3 regions of the Erwinia sp. LJJL01 genome follow, and region 1 is predicted to be linked to each of the others. Evidence: predicted binding sites of a transcription regulator. Region 1 holds the regulator's gene; each other region holds the start of a gene.
The links. The regulator CRP, encoded in region 1, controls carbon source genes, mostly activating them, when cyclic AMP is high. The targets are predictions, from matches to a motif close to ATGTGANNNNNNTCACAT.
Positions count from the first base shown of each region.

Region 2: psiE (phosphate-starvation-inducible protein PsiE) is a predicted target of CRP. The motif match lies at 4,067-4,084, and genes of this name have one in related genera.
Region 3: rbsD (D-ribose pyranase) is a predicted target of CRP. The motif match lies at 2,269-2,286, and genes of this name have one in related genera.

Region 1 covers NZ_CP178576.1:1,513,259-1,522,872, reverse strand. Annotated here, with positions in the region: gene argD (bifunctional acetylornithine/succinyldiaminopimelate transaminase) at 1-173, shown strand, start outside; gene ACLI4M_RS08005 (YccS/YhfK family putative transporter) at 272-2,353, opposite strand; gene crp (cAMP-activated global transcriptional regulator CRP) at 2,412-3,044, opposite strand; gene ACLI4M_RS07995 (MFS transporter) at 3,545-4,747, shown strand; gene ACLI4M_RS07990 (amidohydrolase) at 4,744-5,916, shown strand; gene ACLI4M_RS07985 (phosphoribulokinase) at 5,933-6,802, opposite strand; gene ACLI4M_RS07980 (YheU family protein) at 6,931-7,164, opposite strand; gene ACLI4M_RS07975 (hydrolase) at 7,164-8,180, opposite strand; gene ACLI4M_RS07970 (LysE family transporter) at 8,239-8,841, shown strand; gene tauA (taurine ABC transporter substrate-binding protein) at 9,101-9,614, shown strand, end outside.
Region 2 covers NZ_CP178576.1:2,243,532-2,253,145, forward strand. Annotated here, with positions in the region: gene yjbE (exopolysaccharide production protein YjbE) at 55-321, shown strand; gene ACLI4M_RS11230 (YjbF family lipoprotein) at 400-1,044, shown strand; gene ACLI4M_RS11235 (capsule biosynthesis GfcC D2 domain-containing protein) at 1,041-1,799, shown strand; gene ACLI4M_RS11240 (YjbH domain-containing protein) at 1,799-3,892, shown strand; gene psiE (phosphate-starvation-inducible protein PsiE) at 4,145-4,561, shown strand; gene malG (maltose ABC transporter permease MalG) at 4,639-5,529, opposite strand; gene malF (maltose ABC transporter permease MalF) at 5,537-7,069, opposite strand; gene malE (maltose/maltodextrin ABC transporter substrate-binding protein MalE) at 7,092-8,288, opposite strand; gene malK (maltose/maltodextrin ABC transporter ATP-binding protein MalK) at 8,619-9,614, shown strand, end outside.
Region 3 covers NZ_CP178576.1:1,918,584-1,928,197, reverse strand. Annotated here, with positions in the region: gene rbsC (ribose ABC transporter permease) at 1-254, opposite strand, end outside; gene rbsA (ribose ABC transporter ATP-binding protein RbsA) at 251-1,762, opposite strand; gene rbsD (D-ribose pyranase) at 1,770-2,189, opposite strand; gene alsS (acetolactate synthase AlsS) at 2,374-4,053, opposite strand; gene budA (acetolactate decarboxylase) at 4,068-4,850, opposite strand; gene ACLI4M_RS09760 (LysR family transcriptional regulator) at 4,955-5,833, shown strand; gene ACLI4M_RS09755 (YgiW/YdeI family stress tolerance OB fold protein) at 5,834-6,232, opposite strand; gene qseB (quorum sensing response regulator transcription factor QseB) at 6,451-7,113, shown strand; gene qseC (quorum sensing histidine kinase QseC) at 7,110-8,462, shown strand; gene kup (low affinity potassium transporter Kup) at 8,524-9,614, opposite strand, start outside.

The DNA.
Region 1 (9,614 bases):
AGCATGCGGGCAAAGCGCGCGATATCCTCAATGCCGCCGCAGCTGAAGGGGTGATGGTACTGGTTGCCGGCACCGACGTGATGCGTTTTGCGCCGTCGTTGGTCATTGAACCGGCCGATATCGCCGAAGGCATGGCGCGGTTTGCCACGGCGATAGAAAAGGTGCTGAGGTGATCGCTTGATCGTAGGGGGCGACCTTTTTTCCGGTCGCCCCTTGCTGATGATGGGCATGCTGCTGGCGGGTGGACCGAAATAAAGGGTCCGCCGCTACGTTATTTTGAGGATTTCCTCAGGCGTCGTGACAGCCAGCGGCCATGATGCGGGCGCTGGCTCCAGGTCAGTGATGAAATGGTATACATCACGCCAAGATGCCCCAGAATGCGCTTCACATGGCGCTCCATAATGGTCACCGGCCCCTGATGAAAATCTTCCGGTACCTCCAGCACGTTAGTCTCTGAACTCGGCCCGTCATACTCCAGCCGCTGCTGACAGCGCTGCAGCGCAATCTCACACGACTGTAAATAGCGCTCCGCCAGCGTCGGCGTCAGCATGGTGTGTTCGCGTGCCAGGATAGTCATGGCGTTGATATGTTCGACAATAAACTGGCTGTGCGTCACCCACAGCTGCATATCGGACAGATAGCTGGAGTTAAAGCCCGGCTCCTGCATCGCCTGATGCAGCGAGTTAAACAGCGCATTGTGCGCCTGGTTTACCTCCATGCGCTGATACGCCAGCTTCACCGCATCCTGTTCGTTGCCCAGCAGTAGCTGTAACGCGCTCTGGTAGGTCTCCAGCGCATCGTGCGCATTCTGGCGCAGCAGCCCGCTCTGCCACTGCGGCCACAGCCAGATCATGCCGCCAAAGGCAATCAGGCAGCCCATCAGCGTATCCATCAGGCGCGGCAGCAGGAACTGCGCGCCGTTCAGCGACAGCAGCTGCAGCGTGTACACCGCCGTGACGGTAAAGCCTACCGTGGCCCAGCCATAAAACTTGCGGATAAACAGATAGCTCACCAGGGTAATCACCAGCATGATGCTCAGTATCCACGGCTCCGGCACGTGCATGCCCAGCGTCCCGGCGGCAACCGCCAGCCCGGCCAGCGTGCCGAGCGCTCGGTGCTGGATGCGCACGCGGGTGGCGCTATAGCCGTTCAGGCTGACGAACATCACGGTCATCAGGATCCAGTACGGTTTCGGCAGGTTGAAGAACAGCGCCAGCGAACTGGCAAAGGTCAGCATCACCGCGAAGCGCGCAGCGGTGCGCAGCGCGGCCGATTTCAGCGACAGATAGCTCTTCAGCGCCCGCAGCAGCGGCAGGCGGCGCTGACGGTCGGCCATCAGGTCGCGGCGGTAGAGCGGGTGCTGAGTGCGCAGTACGCGGCCAATGCGGCTGAAGTGGTAGTAGCAGAAGTTACCGACCGGGTTATCCGGGTGCTGGCGGGCGATCTTCTCCAGCGCCTGCAGCTGTTTATCCATGGTGAAACGCTCGGCGAAGCGATGGTAGAGAATATCATCGGCCAGTACCCGCAGCCGCGCAGCAATGGTCTGCGCATTCCAGCGGATCACCGCCTCGGCGTGGCTTTTCTCCACCAGTTTCTGCACCTCTTCCGGCTGATGCAGGCTGACGGCAATGTGCTCCTGTAAATCCAGCGCCACCTGAAAAGCCCGCGTCAGGCGCTGATAATGGCTGTCGCGGTTGGCAGAAAGCATATGCATCTGCTGGTAGCAGGTGTTGATCAGATCGACCGCTTTTTGCTGACGTGCCAGCAGGGGAGGCAGGGCGGTTTGTGGATCGGTGAGTTTGGTCAGCAGGGTATATTTTGCTTCGCAGTAGTCAGCCAGCTCGCGATACAGCAGGCTGAGCGTTTCACGCATCGGCTGCTCTTTCCACAGCCAGAACCAGAACCAGTTAAACGCGCCGTACCAGACGGTGCCGAGGATATACAGCAGCGGGGGTTCCCACATCGGCATGCGCCCGGCGAGGCTGAGGGTGAAGATGGCGGCAATCAGCGAAGCAGGCAGCAGGCGGGCGTGCAGCGGACTGATCTCCCCGGTGACGCCAAGCAGCAGCGCCATCACCAGCAGGATCGCCGGCAGCGGAACGCCTTCAGCGCCCGCAAACTGGATCAGGAAACTGCTGAAGGCAAACAGGCTGCCGCCAACGATCAGGCGTTTGAAGAAGCGTTTATGGGGGGTATCGAGACCGGCGTTGTTGCAGCAGGCGGGCACTAAAGAGAACAGCAGGCCGCGTTGCAGGTCGCCCAGCAGCCAGCCAATCGCCACCGGCAGACACAGCACCAGCGTCTGTCTCAGGGCATAGTTTACTTCGGGGTGATAGATGATTCTCCGCCACATGCGCTGCACCAAATAAAAAAGGCGCGACAGGGATGTCGCGCCGTGAGTTCAGCGCCGGTTAGCGTGTGCCGTAAACGACGATAGTCTTACCGTGTGCAGAGATCAGGTTTTGATCTTCCAGCATTTTCAGAATACGGCCGACGGTTTCACGAGAGCAGCCGACAATCTGGCCAATCTCCTGGCGGGTAATCTTAATCTGCATGCCATCCGGGTGGGTCATGGCATCCGGCTGTTTCGCCAGGTTCAGCAGCGTCTGCGCAATGCGGCCCGTCACGTCGAGGAAAGCTAAGTTGCCCACTTTCTCAGACGTCACCTGCAGGCGACGCGCCATCTGTGATGAGAGGCGCATCAGGATGTCAGGATTCACCTGAATCAGCTGACGGAATTTTTTATAAGATATTTCAGCCACTTCACAGGCGCTCTTCGCACGTACCCACGCGCTACGCTCCTGACCCTCTTCAAAGAGGCCCAGTTCACCGATGAAATCACCCTGATTGAGGTAAGAGAGGATCATCTCTTTGCCTTCTTCATCCTTGATCAGCACCGCTACCGCGCCTTTGACGATGTAGTAGAGGGTTTCCGCTTTTTCACCTTGATGGATCAGCGTGCTTTTGGATGGATATTTGTGAATATGGCAATGTGACAGGAACCATTCGAGAGTCGGGTCTGTTTGCGGTTTGCCGAGAACCATTCGCTATTATCCTCTGTTGTAATCGAGCCTAATGTCACCCGTCATTTTGCAATGCTTAGGGTGCACAGGGGGGTATTCCCTGTCAGGCGTAGAAATATTCAAGCGTTCCCATAGGAAAATTTTTCCGGGCCTCTGATCAGAGCTTGGCTCGTTTTGTCGTCCCGTATTTCTCGTGCATCGAAGTGCCGACGAAATATTACAGCTTTGTTTGTAGCACAGCTTGCACGCACTGTCTTCTGTTGTCTCGCTTCAGCATAGTGGGAAAAAGTCCTGAAAGGGGACCTGGCTGCGCAACAGCATGCGGCAATATACCAATAAATTATTGATATTAATCATAAAGAAAAGATTAATTTTCAGAATTTATGCCGGTGTGTGCGTAAAAAAAATGTTATCAGCATGTTAAGTGCAACGATGGATGAATTGCTATGGTTCAATTTATAACCGATTGTGGAATTCAAATCTAACAGATTGATTCTTCAGATTTATTACAGGATCGCGTTATGAAAGTGACTTCGCATGCATTAATGCTCTGCCTGCTGTTTATGGGCTATGTCCTTGTCTATCTGGATAAAACGGTGATGGGCTTTGTGCTATTACCCCTTCGCCAGGAGTTCCATCTCGCGCCGCAGCAGGTGGGATATATCGGTGGCATCTTCTTCCTCGCTTATGCGCTGTTTCAGTTTCCCGCCGGCTGGTTAAACGATCGCATAGGCTACCGGCGCATGCTGGTGCTCTCGCTGTCGTTGCTTGGGCTGTGTGCGCTGCTGTTTGGCTGGCTCGGTGTCACCTTTGCTCTGCTGCTGAGCTTTCGTTTTATGGCGGGGATCGGCCACTCGGGTTATCCAAGCGCCAGCGCGAAAGCCGTAAGTGCCAATTTTGCGCTGCATCACCGCACCTTCGCCCAGTCGCTGCTGCTCTCCTCCTCCGGGCTGGCGATGGCCATCGGGCCGCTGCTGGCGGTATGGGCGCTGGATAAAATGAACTGGCATCACGCCTATATGATCCTGGCCGTGCTGGTGCTGATGGTAGCCGCGAGCATGGTGCTGCTGTTGCCGCGCTCGCCGCGGGTGATCCTCATTCCAGCTGGCGAAGTCGGCCTGCACAGTGCGCTACGCCAGCCGCTTTTATGGCAGCTGTTCTGCACTAACTTTCTGCTGAATGTGCCGGTTTACGGCCTGGTGAGCTGGCTGCCCAGCTTTCTCACTCATCGCGGACTGCCGCTCTCCGCCGTCGGGCAGATGATGAGCATTTCCGGGGTTGGTAGCGCACTGACATCGGTGGCTGGCGGCTGGCTGGTGGGGCGTTATCTGGCCGGGCGTGAACCCTGGGTAATCTGCCTGGCGTCGCTGATTGCGGCGGCGGGGATGCTGATGATTTACCTCTCCTCCAGCGTGCTGATGAGCACAATCGGCCTCTGTATTACCAATGCGGCCCTTATCGGCACCTTTATCACCACCTTTACGCTGCCGATGAAGCGTTTTCCGCTCGCGGTGACCGGCTCGATTATCGGTTTACTGAATGCCGGAGGAGTACTGGGCGGCTTCGTCGGGCCGATTGTGATGGGCTATTTAGTGGCCGCTGGCCATGGCACTTACCTTGGTGCCTTTCTGTTTCTGATGATAGCGATACTGCTGGCGGGACTGGCTCTTCTGCCGGGCAGCCGGCGTGCTTACCTCTCTTCCTTAAACCCGGAGTTATCATGAACACTGAAACGTTAAGCAAGGAAATCACCGACAAAGTGCTGGTGTGGCGGCGTCATATTCATGCCAATGCCGAACTCTCATTCCATGAGCATGGCACCGCAGATTATGTCGCTGCTGAACTGGCGAAGTTTGGCCCGTTAAAAATTAAACGGCCAACGCCAACCAGCGTGGTGGCGGAACTGCCGGGCGCGCGCAGCGGCCCATGCGTCGCGCTGCGTGCCGATATGGATGCGCTGCCGATCACCGAACTCAACAATGAACCCTTTACCTCGCAAAACAACGGGGTGATGCACGCCTGCGGGCACGATGCGCATACCGCCATGCTGCTCGGTGCGGCCTGGGTGCTATGCCATCAGCAGGCGCAGCTAAGCGGCACCGTGCGCTTTATCTTCCAACACGCGGAAGAAGTGCCGCCGGGTGGCGCGCAGGAGCTGATCAAACACGGCGTGCTCAACGGCGTTGAGAAGATCTTCGGGCTGCACGTCATGCCGAATTTCCCCACCGGGACGGCCGGACTGACCGAAGGCGTTTTCAGCGCCGCCAGCGATAATTTCGATCTGATGATTCAGGGGAAAGGTTCACATGCCGCGCTGCCGCAGGAGAGCGTCGACCCGGTGGTGCTGGCATCCGGCGTGGTACAGGCGCTACAGCAGATCGTGTCGCGCAGGCTGGATCCCAACGATCGGGCGGTGCTGAGCGTGGCGAGCTTTATCGCTGATGGTGGCTATAACGTCATTCCCGACAGCGCCCACCTGCGCGGCACGCTGCGCACGCTAAGCAACCGTGCGCGTAGTGAAATCCCGCAGATGATGGAGAAAATGATCGAGGGCATCACCGCCGCAGCCGGAGGAAGCTTTGCGCTGAAATGGACGCCGGGCTACGCCATTGGCGTCAATCATCCGGAGGCCACGCGCATTGCCCGCGATACGGTGGTCGGCACGCTGGGCGATGAGGCGTTAAAAATCCTGCCGCATCCGATGTTCGGCTGTGAGGATTTTTCCGCGTATCAGAAGGTGGTGCCGGGCTGTTTTGTCTGGGTCGGTAGCGGTAATAAGGCAAAAGGGGCGATATGGAATCTGCACAACCCGCACTTCCGCCTCGATGAGGACGTGCTGGCAATAGGCGTGCGCCTGCACGTTGGCTTTATCCATCAGATATTAATGCAGTAACGCCTGCCGGGGCCGCTCAAACGATCTTTTTACCTTCCATCAAACGTTTAACCAGCGGCCCCATTATCAGCTCCATCGCCAGCCCCATTTTGCCGCCCGGCACCACCAGAGTCTTAATGTGTGAGATAAACGACCCCTGTAACATGCTCAGCAGGTAGGGGAAGTCGATATCTTCCAGCCCCTGAAAGTGGATCACCACAAAGCTCTCGTCAAGCGAGGGGATGCCGCGTGCGGCAAAGGGGTTTGAGGTATCCACCGTCGGCACGCGCTGGAAGTTAATATGGGTGCGGGAGAACTGCGGCGTGATGAAGTTGATGTAGTCCTCCATCGAGCGTACCACCGAGTCCATCACCGCTTCGCGCGAGTGGCCGCGTTCGCCGGTGTCGCGCACCAGTTTCTGGATCCACTCCAGGTTGACGATCGGCACCACGCCGACCAGCAGGTCCACTTTATCCGCCACGTTGTGCTGCGGAGTGACGACGCCGCCGTGCAATCCTTCATAGAACAGCACGTCGGTTGGGCCAGGCAGCGGCTGCCAGGGCGTGAAGGTGCCCGGAACCTGGTTCCACGGCACGGCTTCATCGTAGGTGTGCAGATACTTGCGCGACTGACCTGTACCGCTGAGGCCATACTCGGTAAACGTCTGCTCCAGCAGGCCAAAGTCGTTGGCCTCCGGGCCAAAATAGCTGACGTGTTTGCCCATATCGCGCGCTTTGCGGATCGCCATGTCCATTTCCGGACGGGTAAAACGGTGGAAGCTGTCGCCTTCAACTTCGGCAGCGCGCAGGTCAAGCTGCTGGAAGATCTTCCTGAAGGCCAGGCTGGTGGTGGTGGTTCCCGCCCCGCTGGAACCGGTGACGGCGATAACCGGAAATTTGGCTGACATGGCGTACAACTCCCTGAAGAAAGGTCTGACAAGCTGATCATAGGTATCATGTTTCGCCGGGAAAAGTCATCTCCGCCGCGTATTGATGCCAAAAAAGCAACGCCCCGCCACAATTTGCAGCTTCAGCGCTACTGCTCTTCCGCACCGGCGCGGAACTGCCCGCGCGGCATGATATTGACCGATTCATGCAGCTCGGACCACACCAGCACCACCTCGCCGCTGGTCAGCTGGCGGCGCACGTCGGCCACTTTTTGCGTCAGCGAGCGCTCATGCTCGCCATAGTCGGTACCTTCGCGCAGCACAAAAGACTCGATCAGGTTGTCGAGGGTTTCACTATCCAGGTCTTTCCAGGGAATAATCATCAGTTGTCCAGCCAGGTTGAAAGCCATTGCGGAATGCGCTGTTCCAGCCACATTTGTGGCTTACGCAGCGTTCCACCTACAAATCCCACGTGCCCGCCGTGCTGCGTCAGCTGATACTCCACGCAGGAGGGCAGCAGGGCAGCATCGGGGATCACTTCCGGGGTCATAAACGGGTCGTCTTTGGCGTGAATAATCAGCAGCGGTTTGCGCACGCCGGGTAACAGCGGCATGGCGCTGCAGCGGCGGTAGTAGTCGGTGGCATCGTTGAAGCCGTGGGCGCGAGCGGTGATCGCATCGTCAAAGTCGCGCAGCAGGCGCAGGGATTTCAGCTGTGCCAGATCGACCGGCAGCGTGCCCGGCCAGGCCTGCAGTTTGCGGGCGGCGTTCTGTTTCAGCAGGCCCAGCAGATAGCGCTGGTAGACGCGGGAAAAACCCTGCTCCAGCCGCAGGCTGCACGGCTCCAGCATCAGCGGTGCGGAGACCACGACCCCCGCATCCAGCAGGCACTCATCGCCCTGTTTGCCCATCAGGCAGGCCAGCATATTGCCGCCGAGTGAGATCCCCACTGCCGCGGTGGGGACGCTGCCCCATTCGTCGCGCAGCCACTGTAAAAAGTAGCTGGCGTCTTCCGTCTCGCCCGAGTGGTAAATGCGGTTGAGACGGTTTGGTTCACCGCTGCAGCCGCGAAAGTGCATCACCACGCCGAGCCAGCCGCGATCCTTCCACGCCTGGAGCAGACCGTGCGCGTAGGGGCTGTTAAAGCTGCCCTCTAAACCGTGAAACAGCACCACGCGCGGTTTATGCCGGGCACCCGCCGGGTCTTCGCTCCACGCCAGATCGACAAAATCAGTATCTGGCAGGGTAAGCCGCTGCCAGTGCGGTTGTAGCGTTATGCGGCGGCGCACCAGACGCGGCAGAATGGTTTGCAGATGCGGATTGCTGCCACCGGCCAGCGGGCGAAAAGCCGTATCGGTCAGGTGACTAAAATTCATGTGGTCAGAGCTTGTAGGATCCATGGCTCGCTGTTAGCTTCGTCGGGTTGTCTATTTGCCGTGGGTGAGGAGCACCCTTTCTATGGAACTGAGTCTGTTTTTGTCAATGTTGGGCTTTCTCTGGGTCGCTGCTATCACGCCAGGCCCTAATAATATGTTACTCACCGCCTCCGGTGCTAATTTTGGTTTCCTGCGCTCCCTGATGTTGCTGATCGGTATCATGATCGGCATGCAGGTGATGCTGCTGATGGTGGCCTTTGGCGTTGGCGGTTTGATCCTGCTTTATCCCTCGCTGCACCTGTTCCTGAAAATTGCCGGCAGCCTCTATCTGCTGTGGCTGGCATGGAAAATCGGTACCGCCGAGTATGAGAAGCTGGAAACCGGCGCGGGTCCGGCCACGCCGATGCCGTTCTGGCAGGGCGGCCTGCTGCAGCTGATCAACCCGAAAGCCTGGCTGATGGCGCTTGGCGCGGTCGCCAGTTTTAGCCTGGCGGGTGAAGCTTATAAAAACTCAGTGATTGCGATTAGCTTCGCCATGGCGTTGGTGAATCTGGTGTCAGGAGTGATCTGGTTAGGCTTCGGCACGCTGATTGGCCGCATCCTGCGCAGCCGCCGCGCCTGGACTATCTTCAATGTGTTTATGGGGTTGCTGACGGCGGCGTGCGTGCTGCTGATTTGGCACTGACCTCCGCAATCAACCGCGGGCGAGGCGTGCCTCGCCCCTACACAGATGGCGACCCCTGTGCATATGGCGGCCGTAGGGGCCGCGGCATGCCCGGCCCGGCCTTAACATCCTGCCTAAATCCATTTTTCAGCTAACGAATCCGCAATTTCTCCTAAGCAGCTTTTGCTATAAAAGATAATTTTTAATTACTTTATTACGATAGTCGCGCCCGGTTACAAAGGGGGGGTACACCCAATAACAATACTCTCTGGAGCGGGCTATGGCGGCAAAATTCACACTTTCACTTCTGGCGGCAGCACTGTCGCTGACGGCACTCGGCGCACAGGCGGTGGATGTCACCATCGCTTATCAAACCTCGGCGGAACCGGCGAAGGTCGCGCAGGCCGACAACACCTTTGCAAAAGAGAGCGGGGCGAAAGTCGACTGGCGTAAGTTTGACAGCGGCTCCAGCGTGGTGCGCGCGCTGGCCTCTGGCGACGTGCAGATCGGCAATATCGGCTCCAGCCCGCTGGCGGTTGCGGCCAGCCAGCAGGTGCCGATTGAGGTATTCCTGCTCGCTTCCCAGCTGGGTAACTCTGAAGCGCTGGTGGTGAAGAAAAGTATTAAGGATCCGCAAGACCTGATCGGCAAACGCATTGCGGTGCCGTTTATCTCCACCACCCACTACAGCCTGCTCGCCGCGCTGAAGCACTGGGGCATTAAGCCGGGCCAGGTACAAATCATTAACTTACAGCCGCCGGCGATTATCGCCGCCTGGCAGCGCGGGGATATCG
Region 2 (9,614 bases), 730 kb from region 1:
CGCCAGGTGCCATCCAGGCCCTGGTATCCATTCATTTAATGAAGGGAAAGTGTGATGAAAAAAGTCTTATGGGCTACTGCAGCCATAGTGTACTTAGCGAGTGCTTCGGGCGCGTTTGCCGCAGAAGCAGCTGGCGCATCAGCGACAGAGACCGGTGCAGCTGCCGGTGCTGAAGCCGGTGCGATGTCGGCCGGTGTAACCACTGCCGTTGGTATTGGTGCTGCTGGCGCTCTGGCCGGTATCGCGCTGGCCGCGAGCAGCGGTGGTAATGGTTCCAATACCGGAACCACGACCACCACGACCACAAGCACCACCCGCTAAGTACAAAAAATTAATCATAACCACACGCTTGTGTGGTTATTTTCAGCCTTGTTCTACTTTGCTCAGGGACACACACAGGTGCGAAACCTTCCACTGCTGATCCTCTGCCTGCTGCTTCAGGCCTGTACTCAAACGCAAAAAGGATTGGGTGAAACCGTCAAGCTGGCATTTTTCGGCGCTGACGACATCCAGATGACTAACCAACAAATCGACAGTTTGCCCTACGCCAGCATGTATTTGCGCGTCAATGACGGCCAGCAAATCTTCGTGGTGCTCGGCTTCAACGAGAACGGCCAGCAGAAGTGGATCACCCGCGATCGGGCGATGCTGGTGACCCAGCATGGTCGTCTGGTGAAAACGCTGGGCATGGCCGATAACCTCAATGACGTCAGTAATCTGGCTAACGACCCGCTGCGTGATGCGCTGCATCTTAGCGATGGGGCCAGCTGGGCACGGGCGATGAGCTGGACGGAAAACGGCCAGCCGCGCGCTGCAACCGCGACATCCCGCTTTACCCGCCTGAAGGATGAGGTGCTGCAGCTGGCCGGTGAGCCGGTGGCGTGCCGCGTGTGGCAGGAAGAGGTCAGCGCCGACGACGGCCACGCCTGGCGCAATACGTTCTGGATTGATACCACCAGCGGGCAGGTCCGTCAGGCCCGGCAGATGCTGGGTGCGGACACTATCCCGGTTGAATTCACTATCCTGAAGCCTGCGAAATCATGAAAAAAACACTAACAACTCTTCTCGCAGGGATAGTGGCATCGCTGTCGCTGCAGGCTGTGGCGGATAGCCAGGTCACGGTATTTTATCCCGGGCAAACGGTACCGGTGGCGATCGTCCACGCCGAAAATCTCGCTCAGCTGGTCACCAGCCCGGTGCTTCAGCAGAAAACCTGGTGGCCCGGCACGGTGATAAGCGAAAAGCTGGCTACGGCGGTAGCAGTACAGCAGCAGCAGATGCTGATGGCGCGCCTGCAGGCGTGGCGCGACGAATTGAACAGTGACGGTGACGGCGAACAGGCGGCCATCGTGGACAACGTGCGTCAGCAGATCGCGGCGCTAAAAGTGACAGGACGGCAGAGAGTCAATCTCGACCCGGACTGGGTGCGCTTACGGCCAGAGGCTAACCGCACGCTGCAGGGCGAGTACAGCGTCTATACCCTGGAAAAACCCACCTCGGTGACGCTGTCCGGAGTGGTGGAGAAGGCGGGCAATACGCCGTGGGCGGCCGGGCGATCCGTGGTGGATTACCTCGATGCTCACCCACGCATGAGCGGCGGCGAGCGCAACACCGCGCAGGTGATCTCCCCGGCGGGTGAGGTGACCGAGGTGCCCGTGGCTTACTGGAATCGACGTCACTACGAGCCGCAGCCGGGTAGCATCCTCTTTGTTGGCTTCTCCTCCTGGACGCTGCCGAGCGCCTATGCCGATCTCAACCAGCAGATCGTTTCTGTTCTGACGCACCGGATCCCTGACTGATGAAAAAACGTTATCTTCTCAGCCTGCTGTCATTTTCCGTCGCCTGTGCCTGCCAGGCGCAGGCGGCCACCTGGCCCGACCCGATCGGCCCCTCCCAGTCCGACTTCGGCGGCGTGGGCCTGATGCAGGTGCCGACCGCGCGTATGGCAAAAGAGGGCGAGTTCAGCCTTAACTATCGCTACAACGACCAGTACCATTTCTACTCCTCCTCGGTGCAGCTGTTCCCGTGGCTGGAAGCCACCATCCGCTACACCGACGTAAAAACCCGCGAGTACAGCGCGGTGTCGAGCTTCTCGGGCGATCAGACCTATAAAGATAAAGCGTTCGACCTCAAGCTGCGGCTGTGGGAAGAGGGCTTCTGGCTGCCGGAAGTCTCGGTGGGCTCGCGCGATCTCGGCGGTACCGGGCTGTTCGACAGTGAATACCTGGTGGCGACCAAAGCCTGGGGACCGTTTGATTTCACCCTTGGCCTCGGCTGGGGCTACATCGGTAACAGCGGCACCATCAAGAACCCGTTCTGCTCCGCCAGTGAAAAATACTGCTACCGCACTGAAGGCAACGGCACCGCCGGTTCGGTCAGCGGCAGCGATATGTTCAAAGGCCCGACGGCGCTGTTTGGCGGCATCGAATACCAGACCCCGTGGCAGCCGCTGCGCCTGAAAATGGAGTACGAAGGCAACGACTACCAGGATGATTTTGCCGGTCGTCTGGAGCAGAAGAGCAAGTTCAACGTCGGGGCAATTTACCGCCTCACCGACTGGGCAGACGTCAACGTCAGCTATGAGCGTGGCAACACCTTTATGGCGGGCTTTACCCTGCGCACCAACTTCAACGACCTGCATCAAAACCAGCGCGACACGCCGAAGCCGGAGTACAATCCGCAGCCGCAGGATCGCTTCCTCGACCCGACGGTGACCGCCAGCCAGCTGACCGACCTGAAGTACAATGCCGGGCTTAACGCGCCGAATATTCAGGTGGATGGCAGCACCATGACCGTCACCGGCGAACAGTATAAATATCGCGATACCCAGCGCGGCGTCGATCGCGCCAACGTGATCCTCGCCAATCATCTGCCGTCAGGTATTGAGACGCTGCGCGTCACCCAGACGCGCAGCAACATGCCGCAGGTTACTACCGAAACCAACGTCGGCAGCCTGCAACGCCAGCTGGCAGGCTATCCGCTCGGGCGTGAAGAGACGCTACAGCAGCAGCGGGTAAATCCGGTCAGGCTGGGCCATACCGAGCAGGGCTTCCGCATTGACGGCGACCGTCTCAACTACAGCCTGTCGCCGGTGCTTAACCAGTCGGTAGGCGGCCCGGAAAGTTTCTATCTGTACCAGGTGGGGGTGATGGCCAATGCCAGCTTCTGGCTGACCGACCACCTGCTGCTGGACGGCAGCCTGTTCGGCAATCTGACCAACAACTACGACAAGTTTAACTACAACGGCGCCCCGTCCGACTCCTCGCTGCCGCGCGTGCGTACCCACATTCGCGACTACGTGGAAAACAACGTCTATGTGAATAACCTGCAGGCCAACTACATGCGCGAGCTGGGCAACGGTTTCTACGGTCAGCTGTACGGCGGCTATCTGGAGACCATGTACGGCGGCGTGGGTGGGGAAGTGCTGTATCGTCCGCTGGATGCCAGCTGGGCGGTGGGCGTCGATGCCAATTACGTCAAGCAGCGTGACTGGGACAATATGATGCAGTTCACCGACTATACGGCGAAGGTGGGCAACATTACCGGTTACTGGCAGCCGTGGTTTATGCGTAACGTGCTGGTGAAAGCCAGCGTCGGGCAGTACCTGGCGGAAGATAAAGGCGTGACGGTCGACGTGTCGAAGCGCTTCGACAGCGGCATTATCGTTGGCGCTTACGCCACCAAAACCAACGTCTCGGCGGAGGAGTACGGCGAGGGTGACTTCACCAAAGGCTTCTATATTTCGGTGCCGATGGATGTGTTCAGCGTGTCGCCAACCCGTGGCCGTGCGCAGGTTAACTGGACGCCGCTGACGCGCGATGGCGGTCAGATGCTGGGCCGTAAGTACCAGCTGTACGATATGACCACCGATCGCGACGCCAACTACCGTTAACCACCCCGTTGATGTCGGGGGCGACCTTCTCTTCCGGTCGCCCCGTGCCGACGGTTTGCACCGGCCGTAATGAAGACCTTCTCTTTCGGTCGCCCCGGTTTGACGGGCTGACCGAAAAGGAGGGTCAGCCCCTACGTGTCACACCCTGTAAAATGCCTTTGCCCAATCGAAATGTTGTGATCTGCGTCACGCTCAAGCATATTGTATCCGTCGGCATTCCCGACGGATAACAATGACTTTGAGGCACCCGAGATGACTTCCCAAGACCGTAACACGCCCGCCACCCGGCTGGCCTTTGCCCTGCAAATGGTATTAAACACCGGCCTGATCGTGCTGGCCTGTATCCTGATCATTTTCCTCGGCAAAGAGACTATCCACCTCGGCAATGTGCTGCTCAACACCGGCGAGCAGACCTCGTCGTATCTGCTGATTGAAGGCATCGTTATCTACTTCCTTTACTTCGAGTTTATCGCCCTGATCATTAAATACTTCCAGTCGGGCTACCACTTCCCGCTGCGCTACTTTGTTTATATCGGCATCACCGCGATTATCCGCCTGATTATCGTCGACCATAAAAACCCGTTCGACACCCTGGCCTATTCCATAGCCATCCTGATCTTAGTGGTCACGCTGTGGCTGGCGAACAGCAACCGGCTGAAGCGCGAATAAAAAAAAGGCGATCCGAAGATCGCCTGAAGACACAGGGTAACGCTAAGCACTCTCGCAGTGGCAACAACAAAATCGAATTAACCCTTTACGCCGCCCGCCGTCAGGCCATTGACCAGCCAGCGCTGGGCGACAATAAACACCAGCGTAATCGGCAGCGCCGACAGCACCGCCGCCGCGGCAAAATCGCCCCACAGATAGTTCTGCGGATTCAGATACTGCTGCATGCCGACCGCCAGCGTGTATCTGTTAACGTCGCGCAGCAGCAGCGAGGCGACCGGCACTTCGGTAACGGCAGCAATAAACGACAGAATAAACACCACCGCCAGAATCGGCACCGACAGCGGCAGCAGGATCAGACGGAACGCCTGCCACGGCGTGGCACCGTCCAGCGCCGCTGCTTCTTCCAGCGAGCCATCGATCGTTTCGAAATAGCCCTTAATCGTCCAGACATGCAGCGCGATACCGCCCAGATAGGCGAAGATCAGCCCGGCATGGGTATTCAGCCCGATAAATGGCAGATACTGGCCAAGGCGGTCAAACAGCGCATACAGCGCCACCAGCGACAACACCGCCGGGAACATCTGGAAAATCAGCATCCCCTTCAGCAGGCTGGCTTTGCCGCGAAAGCGCATGCGGGCAAAGGCATAAGCGCAGGTGGTGGAGAGGGCGACGATGCCGACGGCGGTGATCGCCGCGACCTTCACCGAGTTCCACAGCCACAGCAGCACCGGGAACGGCGGCGGCGTCACGCTGCCGTTCTCATGCGTTACCGCAAAGCCGAGCGCCAGCTTCCAGTGATCCCAGGAAATATGCTCCGGCAGCAGCGAGCCAATCGCATAGTTGCCGGGGCGCAGCGAAATGGCGATCACCATCAGCAGCGGATACATAATCACCGCGACAAACGCCAGCAGCAGCAGGTGGGTCAGCAGCAGCCGCAGCTTTTGCGATTTAGGTTGCACGACAGCCATATCTACCTCACTCGATTTTCATACGCGTGGCTTTCAGGTTCAGCACCGCCAGCCCGCCAACTAACAGGAAGATCAGCGTGGCAATCGCCGCCGCCAGGCCAAAGTCCTGCCCGCCGCCGCCCTCAAAGGCGATGCGCCAGGTGTAGCTCACCAGCAGGTCGGTATAGCCTGCCGGAGTGGTGGTGCCAAGCCGGTCCGGGCCGCCGTTGGTCAGCAGCTGGATCAGCACAAAGTTATTAAAGTTAAAGGCGAAGCTGGCAATCATCAGCGGCGTCAGCGGCTTGAGCAGCAGCGGTAGCGTGATGCGGAAGAAGTTCTGCCCTGGCGTGGCGCCGTCGAGCGCTGAGGCCTCATAGAGATCCTCCGGGATCGCCTTCAGCAGCCCCATGCACAGAATCATCATGTACGGATAGCCAAGCCAGGTATTGACGATCACCAGCATGCCGCGCGCCAGCGTCGGGTCGCTAAACCAGGCCGGTTTTATCCCCAGCAGGCTTTGCAGCATGATATTGATCTCGCCGAAGCTCTGGTTGAACAACCCTTTGAAGATCAGAATCGAGATAAACGCCGGGACCGCATACGGCAGGATCAGCAGCAGGCGATAGGTGGCGCGGCCGCGCAGTGCTTCCCACTGCATCAGGCAGGCCAGCACCATGCCCACGGCGGTGGTCAGCAGAACCGTCAGCAGTGAGAACACCACGGTCCAGACGAAGATCGCCAGGAACGGTTTCTGAATGCCATCGTCGGTCATCACCCGCAGGAAGTTTTTCCAGCCGATCGGCACGGTATAGCCCGGGCTGAGACGCTCGCCGCTCCACTGCTGCGCGGCGTCTTTTGCCTGATAAAACCCGCTGGCGTCGTTCGGCCAGTAAACCGTGCCGTTCTGCTGATTGGTCAGCTCACCCGCGCTGCCCAGCTTGTAGAGCGGCTGACTGGCGGAGAACTGGCGCAGTGAACTCATGCGCAGGCGGCTGCCGTCCGGCAGCATGGCGCTGATGCGCGCCAGTGCCTGGCGGTTCTGCGTCACCACGCGCAGCATGGCTCGCTCGCCCGGAGGGTTGCTGCTCTGCGCTTGCAGCGTCAGAGACTGGTCTTTCTGCTCATCGAACGAGAACGGCGCAGAGAGGAAACGCTGCTGATTGTCGTCGCTGAGCTGTAAAATCCACTGATTGCCCGCCGGCCACAGGCTGAAGCTGTAGTGCTCCCCGGCCTGATACTGACGGTCCAGTAGCACCGTCTGCGCCCGTTCAAAGGTCAGCTGGTTGGTGCTGCTGTAGTTGGTAAAGGCAATGGCAATGGTGGCCGCCAGCGGGAACAGGACGAACAGCGCCATGCCCGCCAGCCCCGGATACACATAGCGCCAGGCGCTGGCGCGGCGCTGGGCGAAAATCACCAGCCCGGTGCTGAGCACAATCAGCGTCAGGGCGGCAAACAGCGTTTCGCCCTGCGCATACATCAGCACCACCAGATAACCGGTGAAAATGGCAAACAGGCTGATAACAAGCCACTTCAGGGCGTTCTGTCCGGCTGGCTTCACCATACGAGATTCCTTATCCGGTGGGTTATTTGGTGATGCGCGTCTGCGCGTCTTTCAGCGCGGCATCCACCGTCTGACGGCCATTAATCGCATTCAGCACCGCCGTGCGCTCGGCATACCAGAAGGCGCTCATCTGCGGCACGTTCGGCATGATTTCACCCTTCTGCGAGTTGGCCATGGTGGCGGCGATTTTCGGATCCTGCGCCAGCTTTTCCTGCATCGACTTCAGCGCCACGGCACCCAGCGGCTTATCGGCGTTAACTTTCGCCAGCCCGTCATCGGTCAGCAGATAGTTTTCGATAAACTCTTTCGCCAGCTCTTTGTTCGGACTGGCGGCGTTGATGCCCGCGCTCAGCACGCCAACAAACGGTTTCGACGGCTGGCCTTTAAAGGTCGGCAGCAGGGTAACGCCGTAGTTGATTTTGGCGCTGTCAATATTGCCCCACGCCCACGGGCCGTTGATGGTCATCGCCGTTTCGCCCTTGTTAAAGGCGGCTTCGGCAATGGCAAAGTCGGTATCGGCATTCAGGTGTTTGTTTTTAATCAGATCGACGAGGAACTGTAAGCCCTCCTGCGAGCCTTTGTTCGCCACGCCAACATCTTTCAGGTCATAGCTGCCGTCAGGTTTTTTCTTGAAGGCGTAGCCACCGTCAGCGGCGGTGAGCGGCCAGGTGAAATAGGGTTCCTGCAGGTTAAACATGATGGCGCTTTTGCCTTTGGCGCGCAGCTGCTTGTCGAGCGCCGGGATCGCTTCCCAACTTTTTGGCGGCTCGGGCAGCAGGTCTTTGTTGTAGATCAGCGACAGCGCTTCGGCAGCAATCGGGTAGCCAATCAGCTTACCGTTAAAACGTACCGCGTCCCAGGTGAAGGGGTAGAGCTTGTCCTGGAAGGCTTTATCCGGCGACACCTCCGCCAGCAGGCCGGACTGCGCGTAGCCGCCAAAGCGGTCATGTGCCCAGAAGATAATGTCCGGGCCGTCCCCGGTGGCCGCCACCTGCGGATACTTCTCTTCCAGCTTGTCCGGGTGCTCTACCGAGACCTTAATGCCGGTATCCTGCTCAAACTTCTTCCCGACTTCCGCCAGACCGTTGTAGCCCTTGTCGCCGTTGATCCAGATAACCAGTTTGCCCTCTTCAATCTTTGCCAGCGCCGTCGCCGGGAGCAGCGCGCAGGTCAGGCTGCACAGCAGCAGGGTTTTCGTACTTAATCTGAACTTCGCCATATTTCGTTCCTCTAAGTGTGAGAAGCCGGGATGTGCCCGCAGTCTGCGGTTAATGCACGCAACTGGCTTCCTCCCTGCGTCTACTCCCCCCAATTGCGTTATGTGATCGCGCTTACATAAGCGTGAAATCTGCGTGTGCGCGCACAAAAAACACCCCCTGATTTTGCCCGTGACGTCACGAATTTCCGCCGCCGCCCCGGCTTGCCTTCATGCTGCCCGTTTCCTCATCCTCCTTTCTCCTCCCCCATAAAAAAGCGCCCGGTGGAGGAGTTGCCGCGCCGCCGCCTGCCGCACACTCCGGCCATCGAACAGCGTGGAAGGGAGAGGCAGATGGCCAGCGTGGTGCTGAATAATGTCACTAAAGCATGGGGTGACGTGGTGGTATCAGATGCGATTGACCTGACGATTGCCGAAGGGGAATTCGTGGTGTTTGTCGGTCCTTCGGGCTGCGGCAAGTCAACGCTGCTGCGGATGATTGCCGGGCTGGAGGAGATCACCTCCGGCGAGCTGCTGATTGGCGACCGCCGCATGAATGAAGTGCCGCCCGCCGGGCGCGGCGTCGGCATGGTGTTCCAGTCATACGCGCTCTATCCCCATCTGACCGTGGCGGAAAACATGTCCTTCGGCCTGAAGCTGGCCGGGGTGCCGAAAGCGCAAATCCAGCAGCGGGTGAACCAGGTCGCCGAAGTGCTGCAGCTGGCGCACCTGCTGGAACGCCAGCCGAAAGCGCTCTCCGGCGGCCAGCGTCAGCGCGTGGCAATCGGCCGCACGCTGGTGGCAGAGCCGCAGGTATTCCTGCTGGATGAACCTTTGTCAAACCTCGATGCCGCGCTGCGCGTGCAGATGCGCATTGAGATCTCCCGCCTGCATAAGCGCTTACAGCGCACCATGATTTACGTCACTCACGACCAGGTAGAAGCGATGACGCTGGCCGACAAAATCGTGGTGCTGGAGGGCGGTCGCATTGCCCAGATCGGTAAACCGCTCGAGCTGTACCACTATCCCGCCAACCGCTTCGTTGCCGGGTTTATCGGCTCGCCGAAGATGAACTTCCTGCCGGTCAAAGTGACCGCCACCGCCATTGATCAGGTGCAGGTTGAGCTGCCGAATCGCCAACAGATCTGGCTACCCGTCGCAAGTGACGGCGTGCAGCCCGGCAGCAATATGTCGCTTGGCATTCGCCCCGAGCACCTGCTGCCGAGCGAGGTCGCCGACGTCACGCTCGCCGGTGTGGTACAGGTGGTCGAACAGCTCGGCCACGAAACCCAGATCCATATCCAGATCCCCGCGCTGCGTCAGAACCTGGTTTACCGCCAGAACGACGTG
Region 3 (9,614 bases), 410 kb from region 1:
GCCCCGGTCAGCGCCAGCAGCGAACCCACGGAAAGGTCGATGCCGGAGGTGAGGATCACCAGCGTCATCCCGACCGCCATAATGGCGTTTACCGAGGTCTGTTGCAGAATGTTGAACAGGTTTGCCACGGTGAAAAAGTTCGGGCTCATGCTGGAAACGATGGCAATCAGCACCACCAGCGCAATCAGCGATTTCTGCTCAACCAGCCATGCCTTAACGGTCAGGCGGCGTGAAGGGATTGTTTGCGTACTCATAGTGTTGCCAGCTCCGCGCTGTGTTGTTTGCCTACCGCCGCCGCCATCAAAATTTCCTGCGAGGCTTGTTCAATCGGGAAGTCACCGCTCAGACGCCCTTCGTGCATCACCAGCACGCGGTCGCTCATGCCCAGTACTTCCGGCATTTCAGAAGAGACGAGAATGATGCTCAGCCCCTCCTGCTTAAATTGGTTGATCAGCTGATAGATCTCTTTTTTCGCCCCAACGTCGACGCCGCGCGTTGGCTCATCGAGGATCAGCACTTTAGGCCGGGTCATCAGCCCGCGGGCAATCGCCACTTTTTGCTGATTGCCGCCGGACAGCAGGCCGATAGGCTGGTTCATCGACGGAGTTTTGACATTGAACAGTTTGATAAAGTCGCCGACCGCCATCTCTTCTTCGGCATGCTTCAGGCGGCCTCCGCCATAGCTGAAGTAGTTAAGCGCGGTGAGCGACATGTTCTCTTTCACCGACATGCCCAGCACCAGGCCATCACGCTTGCGGTCTTCAGAGATATAGACGATGCCGTTGGCCAGCCCCTCTTCCGGCGAGCGCGATACCACGGTTTTGCCATCCAGCGTCACGGTGCCAGCGCTGCGCGCCAGCGCGCCGTACAGCACTTTCATCAGCTCGGTACGACCTGCGCCCATCAGCCCGGCCACGCCGAGGATTTCACCCTTGCGCAGCGTGAAGCTGACATCCTCCACGCCGGAACCGCTGAGGTGCTCAACCGTCAGGCGCACCGCGCCCGGCGCTTTATCCAGGCGTGGATACTGCTCTTCCAGCTTGCGGCCAACCATCATTTCAATCAGCGACTCTTCGGTCAGCGTCGCCACTTCGCGCTCGGCAATAAACTGCCCGTCGCGGAAAATGGTGACGTCGTCGCAGATCTCGAAAATCTCTTTCATGCGGTGGGAGATATACACGATGCCGCAGCCCTGGGCTTTCAGCTCGTTAATCACCCGGAACAGCGAGACGGTTTCGGTATCGGTCAGCGCATCGGTGGGTTCATCCATCACGATCACTTTCGACTCGAAGCTCAGCACTTTGGCAATCTCCACCATCTGCTGATCGCCAATCGACAGGTCGCCCACCAGCTTGTGGCTGCTGAAGCGCAGATTGAGGCGCTTTAACAGCGCATCCGCCTCGGCATGCATCTTTTTCCACTGGATGCGGCCGAAGCGGTTAACGAATTCGCGGCCAAGAAAGATATTCTCGGCGATGCTCAGCTGCGGGATCAGGTTCAGCTCCTGGTGGATAATGCCGATCCCCGCTTCCTGCGACTCTTTCGGCCCGCTGAAGGTGGTCTCTTTGCCCAGCCAGGTAAAGGTTCCGGCATCACGGGCATAAATCCCGGTCAGCACTTTCATCATGGTGGACTTGCCCGCGCCGTTTTCGCCGACCAGCGCCATCACGCGGCCCGGATAGACAGACAGCGCCGCCCCCGACAGCGCTTTCACGCCGGGGAAGGATTTATCAATGCCTTTCAGTTGCAGTAAAGGTTGCATAACAGCCTCAGAAGGTCACGCCAGCGCCAAGGATGATATTCGCATACGGGGAACACTCCCCGCTGCGAATCACCGCCTGGCTGCACTGGGTTTGTTGTTTGAACTGTTCGTGACTGACATAACGGATACTGATGGTGTTTCCCTGGAGTTGTTGCAAGGATTCGAGCAGGGCGACCAGTTCGCTATGGAGCTGCGGATTATGCTGCTTAATCTCCTCCGCGATGATGGCACTCTCGACCTGCATCTCACGCGTGACCACATCGACCACCTGCAAAAAGCCAGGGGTGCCGTGGGTTAACGCCAGGTCAATGCGCTGCGGCCCTTGCGGGATCGGCAGGCCGGCATCACCAATCACGATGCTGTCGGTATGACCCAGACGGGAGATCACGGATGAGATATCAGAATTCAGTAAGGTGCCTTTTTTCATTTTCCACTCCAGAGCGAAACGTTTCGCTGACTGGCAGTTTATGAGAAGGCGAAGGGAAAACAATCATCAGATGCTGGAAATGTGATCGCCATCGAAACGTTTCGCTGACGCCGTGAAAGGATTTGGTTTAAGGCAAAAAAGGGCCCTTTATGTCTGCGATAAAGGGCCACGCGCTGCCGGAGAACTACAGGAGCTGGCTAAGGTGCAGCTGGCCCATCAGCAGGTGATTGTCGGCATAATCCACCGGAATGGCGACCACCGCCGGGCCATTCACATCCATCGCCTTGCGCAGCGTCGGCTCCAGCATCGCTGCGCTCTCCACCGCGAATCCGGCGGCGCCAAACGATTCGGCATAGGCTTTAAAATCAATCGGGCCGAATTTCACGCCTGAAACACGCTGGTATTTCTTCTCTTCCTGCATCGCGACCATATTGTACTCCTGGTCGACCCAGATAATATGCAGCAGGTTGGCGCCCAGCCGCACGGCGGTTTCCAGCTCCATGCTCGACTGCAGGAAGCCACCGTCGCCGGAAACGGACACCACTTTGCGGCTCGGGTCCACCAGCCAGGCACCGATCGCCCACGGCAGCGCCACGCCCATCGTCTGCTGACCGTTGGAGATCATAATCTGGCGTGCGCGGAAGCTGTAAAGATAGCGGGCAATCCAGATATGGAAACTGCCCATATCCACCGTCAGGGTGACGTCGCTGTTAATAATGTCCTGCATGGCGCGCACGATGCGCAGCGGGTGCAGGGCAAACTGATCCAGCTGATGGCCGCGCAGCGACAGCAGTTCGCGCTGCTGCTGGCGATCCTGCAGGATCGCCGCCGCCTGCGGGCTGAGGGTGAGCGGGTGGCTAATCTGCGCCGTCAGCTTGTTCAGCGTGGCGGCAATATCCCCCACCAGCTCGGCGTCCGGCAGATAGCAGCTATCGCTGTCGGCTGGCAGCACATCAATATGCACCAGCGTCGCCGTGCCGTTGTTCCACATCGCCGGTTCATACTCCACCGGGCTGTAGCCAATGGTGATAATCAGATCCGCCTCTTTCAGCAGGCGATCTCCGGCCTGATTGTTAAACAGCCCGACGCGGCCGGCAAAGCGTGAGAAGTGATCCTGATGCACCGCGCCCGCGGCCTGATAAGTGCTGGTGACCGGAATATGGCTGCGCGTCAGCAGCTGGTGCAGCGCCGCGCTGTTCTCCGGCTGGCTGGCCATCAGGCCAAGCAGCAGCACCGGATTTTTCGCCTGGGCGACCTGGCGAGCCACGGCAGCGATAGCCGCATCCGGCGCCGGGCCCATCAGTAGCTGGCCGTTTGCCGTCAGCAAATTGGCCCGCACCGGTTCGTTAACGATATCCTGCGGCAGGCTGACAAATGCCCCGCCTGGCCGCCCCTGTTCCGCGCTGCGAAAGGCGTTCGACAGCACTTCGGCAATCGCATTCCCGGAGCTCACCTCAACGGCGAATTTACTCACCGGTCGGAACATCGCCACCGTATCCATGCTCTGATGCACCTGCTTGGCGCTGTCGGCGCGTTTTACCGCACCGCCCAGCGCCACCAGCGGGTCGCCTTCACTGGTGGCCGTGGCCATGCCGGTGATCAGATTGGAGCAGCCGGGGCCGGAGGTCACCAGCGCCACGCCCGCTTTGCCGGTCAGCCTGCCCACCGCCGCTGCCATAAACGCCGCATTGGCCTCGTGACGTACCGGGATAGTCTGAATGGTGGTATCCAGCAGCGAATCAAACACCTTATCGATTTTCGCGCCGGGGATGCCAAACACCTGCTTCACGCCCTGCGCTTCCAGCTGCGCCACCACTAAATCGGCGCCGTGCGCCCACTGTTGAACCTCGGTTACATTTTTCATCTATTGGCCTCTTATCAGCTTTCGACTGCGCGAATGGCAGAATCCAGATTTTCCGGGTTGAGATTGGCGTGCAGAAAGTCGCTGTCGCCAGGCAGGTCGATCACCAGCTTGCTGATCTCACCAAAGCTCAGCGTGCCGTGCTCCAGCTGGTAGTCGAGCAGATGGCCGCCGCCCTGGCGATCGTCGGTAATAAAGTGTTCGTGGTATCCCGCTACGTTAATACCCTGCATGTATTGCGGGGTGCGGAAACCGATCAGCACGCCGCTTCGCTGATGAAAATGGAAGGTAGGCTGCTTGCCGAGCACCTCCGGCATCGATTTATACGGCCGGTGCTGGCAGGGTACGGTGCGGGTTTCCGCCACGCGGAACTGCCCGTCGATACGCAGCGCGCAGAACTGGTTATCGGACGTGACGCACTGGTCGATGACGTGATGCACTTCAGCACGGGTCGCCGGGCCGCTGAAGTGGTGCTGATACTGCGGGCGGAAGAAGGTCATCACCGCAAACGGCGATTGCTGCTGCGGGCTGGCGGTGCGGGCGCTGCCGTCCGAACGCAGCTGATACACCTCGCTGTTAAAAGCGATCAGTTCACCATCCAGCTGGTTAAAGGTTCCAAGGCCAAAATCGCCCTTCCTGAGCAGATCCGCCACGGTGGTGGTGCCGTCGTAGACGCCGCTGAGCAGTGCGCTCATCAGTGAGGTCTGATAGATAACACTTTCTGGCCTTTCCTTCTGCAGCTCCCTGACGGTGCTGGTGAGCTGTTCTTCACATGAACAACCCGTTACAGAATCTGTCATAGCCGCCTTCCCGATTAAACTGTTAAGAAGTATTGAATCAATGTTGACTCGATTCAGTCGACGGCTCCAATATAAAGCTCCCCCCTCTTTGAGACGTTTTCGATATGGAACTCCGGTATCTTCGCTATTTCGTGGCCGTTGCCGAAACCCGGCACTTCACTAAAGCGGCAGAGCTGCTGAACATCTCGCAGCCGCCGCTCAGCCAGCAGATCAAAAAGCTGGAAGAGGAGATCGGCACGCCTTTATTGAAACGGCTAACGCGTGGCGTGGAGCTGACCGATGCCGGGGAAGCGTTTTATCAGGATGCCCGTCAGATCCTTGAACTGTCGGCCAACGCGCTGGAGAAAGCGAAAGGCATCGCGCGCGGCATCAGCGGCCAGCTGTCGATTGGCTTTGCCAGCTCCACCGCCTTTCATCCGCAGATATTCCGCCTGCTGCGCCGCTTTCAGGACAGTTTTCCAGCCATCACGCTGCTGCCGCGCGAAGAAAATATGGCCACGCTGATGCATGAGTTACAGGAAGGGCTGCTGGATGCGGCGTTCGTGCGCCTGCCCTGTGAGAGCAGCAAAGCCTTTAATCTGAAGATGATTGCCAGTGAGAAGATGGCGCTGGTACTGCCGCAGGGGCATCGGCTGGCGGACACGCCGCGCCTGTCGCTGGCGGCGCTGCGCGCGGAGCCGCTGGTGCTGTTCCCGCGTGAAGTGGCACCGAGCCTGTATGAAGTGATTATCAGTGCCTGCCTGCGCGCCGGGTTTCAGCCGGATAGCGTGCAGCAGTCGCCGCAGATTTCATCGGCGATTAACATGGTGGCCGCCGGGTTTGGCATCACCATCATTCCTGACTCCCTGCGCAGTATTCAGCTGCCCGGCGTCAGCTTCCATCAGATTGAGGATGCTGCGCTGAGCAGTGATATTGCGCTCGCCTGGCGGCGCTGGGATCGCTCTCCGGCCGTCCATCATCTGGCGGAGAGCCTGAGCGGATGATCAGTTAGCGATTTTACGCACCTGCTTCACGTCCAGCTCCATGGAGTTGAAGTCTTTATCCAGTTTGCCCTGCAGCTCAACCTTATCGTTCGGACCGACGGTTTGCCCTTCCCAGCGCTTGTGGTCGATCTCCACCGTCATGGTGCCGGTGGCGTCACGGAACTGGTAGTCTTCATCACCGATGCGCTTTTCAATATTGCCGCGCATCGTGACCCAGGCATCATCCTTCATATCCTGCGCCTGCTTGACGGTAGCAACCGTGCCGTTCGGGCCGCTAAAACCGCCTTTCTGTACCTGCGCGGTGGGTGCATTCGGGTCAACAAATCCGCCAGTCTGTGCAGCCAGTACCGGAGTCGACATCAGGGCGCTAATCGCCAGTAATGCAGCTGTCTTCTTCATCATTTTCGCTTTTCCTTATGAAAGTGAGCAGTCAACACTGCCCGGTCATCTCTGTTCGGTAAGTATTACAGCAAAAAGTTCTTAACGAGATCTTAAGGAGATCAGCGAAACGACTTTATTGTTTTAAATTGACGAAAAGTCGCGAAATTCGCCGATCTCAGCTGTACAACCCCTATCCTCTTTCCGTATAAATCGCTAAAACCGCAAAGGGAACCGTGATGAGAATTTTACTAATTGAAGATGACCGCCTGATTGGCGACGGCATCAAAGCCGGGCTGGGCAAGCTGGGTTTCAGCGTGGACTGGTTTAATAAAGGCAGTGAAGGCCTGCGCGCCTTAGCGGCGGCGCCCTATGATGCGGTGGTGCTGGACCTCAGCCTGCCGGAGATCGACGGGCTGGAGATCCTGCGCCAGTGGCGGCGGCAGGGGCGCGATGAGCCGGTGCTGATCCTCACCGCCCGCGATGCGCTGGAGCAGCGCGTCAGCGGGCTACAGCAGGGCGCGGATGACTATCTGTGCAAACCCTTCGCCCTGACGGAGGTCGCCGCACGCCTGCAGGCGCTGATCCGCCGCCGTCACGGCCAGCTGCAGCCAACGCTGCAACATGCGGGTGTGGTGATGGAGCCGGGTTCGCACACCGTGACCCTCAACGGCGAGCCGCTGGTGCTGAAAGCGCGCGAGCTGGCGCTGCTGGAGCTGTTCCTGCTCAACGCCGGGCGGGTGCTGACGCGTGCGCAGCTGGAAGAGAAGCTGTATGGCTGGGACGACGACGTCTCCAGCAACGCCGTTGAGGTGCATATTCACCACCTGCGTAAAAAGCTCGGCAGCGAGTTTATTCGCACCGTACACGGCGTCGGCTACACCCTGGGGGCGAAGTCGTGATACAGCGCAGCCTGCGCGTGCGCGTGATGCTGGGCTTCCTGCTGCTCAGCCTGCTGTGCTGGGGCGCAGCGGCGCTGGGTTCCTGGTGGCAGACGCGCCACAACATCAATGAACTGTTTGATACCCAGCAGATGCTGTTCGCTAAGCGCCTGCTGCGCCTCAACCCCGACCAGTTCAGCGCCGATTTAGCCGCCCTGCCCAAAAGCAAAAAACTGCTGCGCCACCATCGCGGCGATCAGGACGATGACGCGCTGGCCTTCGCCGTCTTTACCCGCGATGGCAAAATGGTGCTGAATGATGGCGATAAGGGTAAAGATTTTATCTTTGACTATCAGCGAGATGGTTTTCGTGACGGCCAGTTGAAAGACGATGACGACCGCTGGCGCATGGTGTGGCTGCACACTCTGGATGACAAATACGTGGTGGTGGTCGGCCAGGAGTGGGACTACCGCGACGACCTGACGCGTGACCTGGTGCAGACCAATCTGACGCCGTGGCTGGTGGCGCTGCCGGTGATGCTGCTGCTGATGCTGTGGCTGGTGACGTGGGAGCTGCGCCCGCTGAAGCATATCGCCCACCAGCTGCGCCAGCGTAAAGCGGATGATACCGCCCCGGTCGAGGTAAAACGACTGCCGCAGGAGGTGCGCCCGCTGCTGAGCGAGCTGAACCAGCTGTTCAGCCGTATCGGGGAGATGCTGCAGCGTGAACGGCGCTTTACCTCCGATGCCGCCCACGAACTGCGCAGCCCGCTGGCGGCGCTGAAGGTGCAGACCGAGGTTGCCCAGCTGGCGCACGACGACAGCGCCATGCGCCACCATGCGCTTACCAGCCTGGATGCGGGTATCGACCGCGCCACCCGGCTGGTGGATCAGCTGCTAACCCTTTCAAGGCTGGACGCCGGCCAGCAGCTGGAAAAACAGCGTCTCGACTGGCAGAGCATCATCCAGCAGGCGGTGGTTGAGCACTATTCCCGCGCCCAGGCTGCCGGCGTGGAGCTGGCGCTTGATGCCCCAACAGAACCGGTTATCCAGCTGGGCAACCCGCTACTGCTGGCGCTGCTGGTGCGCAACCTGCTGGATAACGCCATTCGCTACAGCCCGGCGGGCAGCGACGTGCGCATCACGCTGACTGCGGGACAGCTGCAGGTGCTGGATAACGGGCCGGGCGTCAGCCCTGAAGTCCTGACGCGTATCGGTGAACGCTTCTATCGCCCGCCGGGTCAGGAACAGTCCGGCAGCGGATTAGGCTTGTCGATCGTTCATCAAATTGCCCAGCTGCACGGCATGAAGGTCACGATGAGCAATCGTCAGCAGGGCGGGTTTGCGGTGACGGTCAACTTACGTGGATAACCCGGGCGAGGCATGCCTCGCCCTTACGTGATTCCGCAGGGGTCGGGCATGCCCGACCCTGTCAAATCTCGACCTGGGTGCCCAGCTCGATCACGCGATTCGGCGGGATTTCAAACTGGTCCGGCGCACGCAGCGCATTCTTCTGCAGCATCAGGAACAGCTTGCCGCGCAGGCGCAGATACCACGGACGTTTGCCAATGATCAGCGACTCGTGCGACATAAAGAACGACGTCTCCATCATCCGGCAGCTCAACCCTTCCAGACCGCAGCGGTGGAAGATCTCCTCCACGTTCGGCGTTTCGCGCCAGCCGTAGCTTGCCACCACGCGCCAGAAGGTTGGCGACAGCTGTTCAATGGTCACACGCTTCACGTTGTGCACATAGGGCGCGTCTTCAGTACGCAGCGTCAGCAGCACCACGCGTTCGTGCAGCACCTTGTTGTGCTTGAGGTTATGCAGCATGGCAAACGGAATGACGTTGAGCGCACGCGACATATAGACCGCGGTGCCCGGCACGCGTACCGGCGGGGATTTCTCCAGCGAGGCGATCATCGCCTCCAGCGAATTACCGTGCTCGTGCATACGGCGCAGCAGGCGGAAGCGCTCGCTTTTCCAGGTGGTCATCACGATAAACATCACCAGCGCCAGCGTCAGCGGCAGCCAGCCACCGGCAAACACTTTCACCAGGTTGGCAGAGAACAGCGACACGTCGATGCACAGCATGCCAATCAGGATGGCGATCACCAGATAGCGGTTCCAGTGCCAGTTCTTAATGGCCACGGTGCTACACAGGATCGCGGTCAGCACCATGGTGCCGGTTACCGCAATGCCGTAAGCCGCCGCCAGGTTGCTGGAGTGCTCGAAGCCGACGATGACAATGACCACGGCAAAGTAGAGCAGCCAGTTGATCACCGGAATATAGATCTGGCCAAATTCCTGCTCCGAGGTGTGCACAATACGCATTGGTGGCAGATAGCCGAGGCGCACGGCCTGGCGCGTCAAAGAGAAGACGCCCGAGATCACCGCCTGAGAGGCAATCACCGTCGCCAGGGTAGCCAGAATCAGCATCGGGATCAGCGCCCAGTCAGGGGCCAGCAGGAAGAACGGGTTTTTAATCGCCTCCGGGTTTTTCAGCAGCAGCGCGCCCTGGCCGA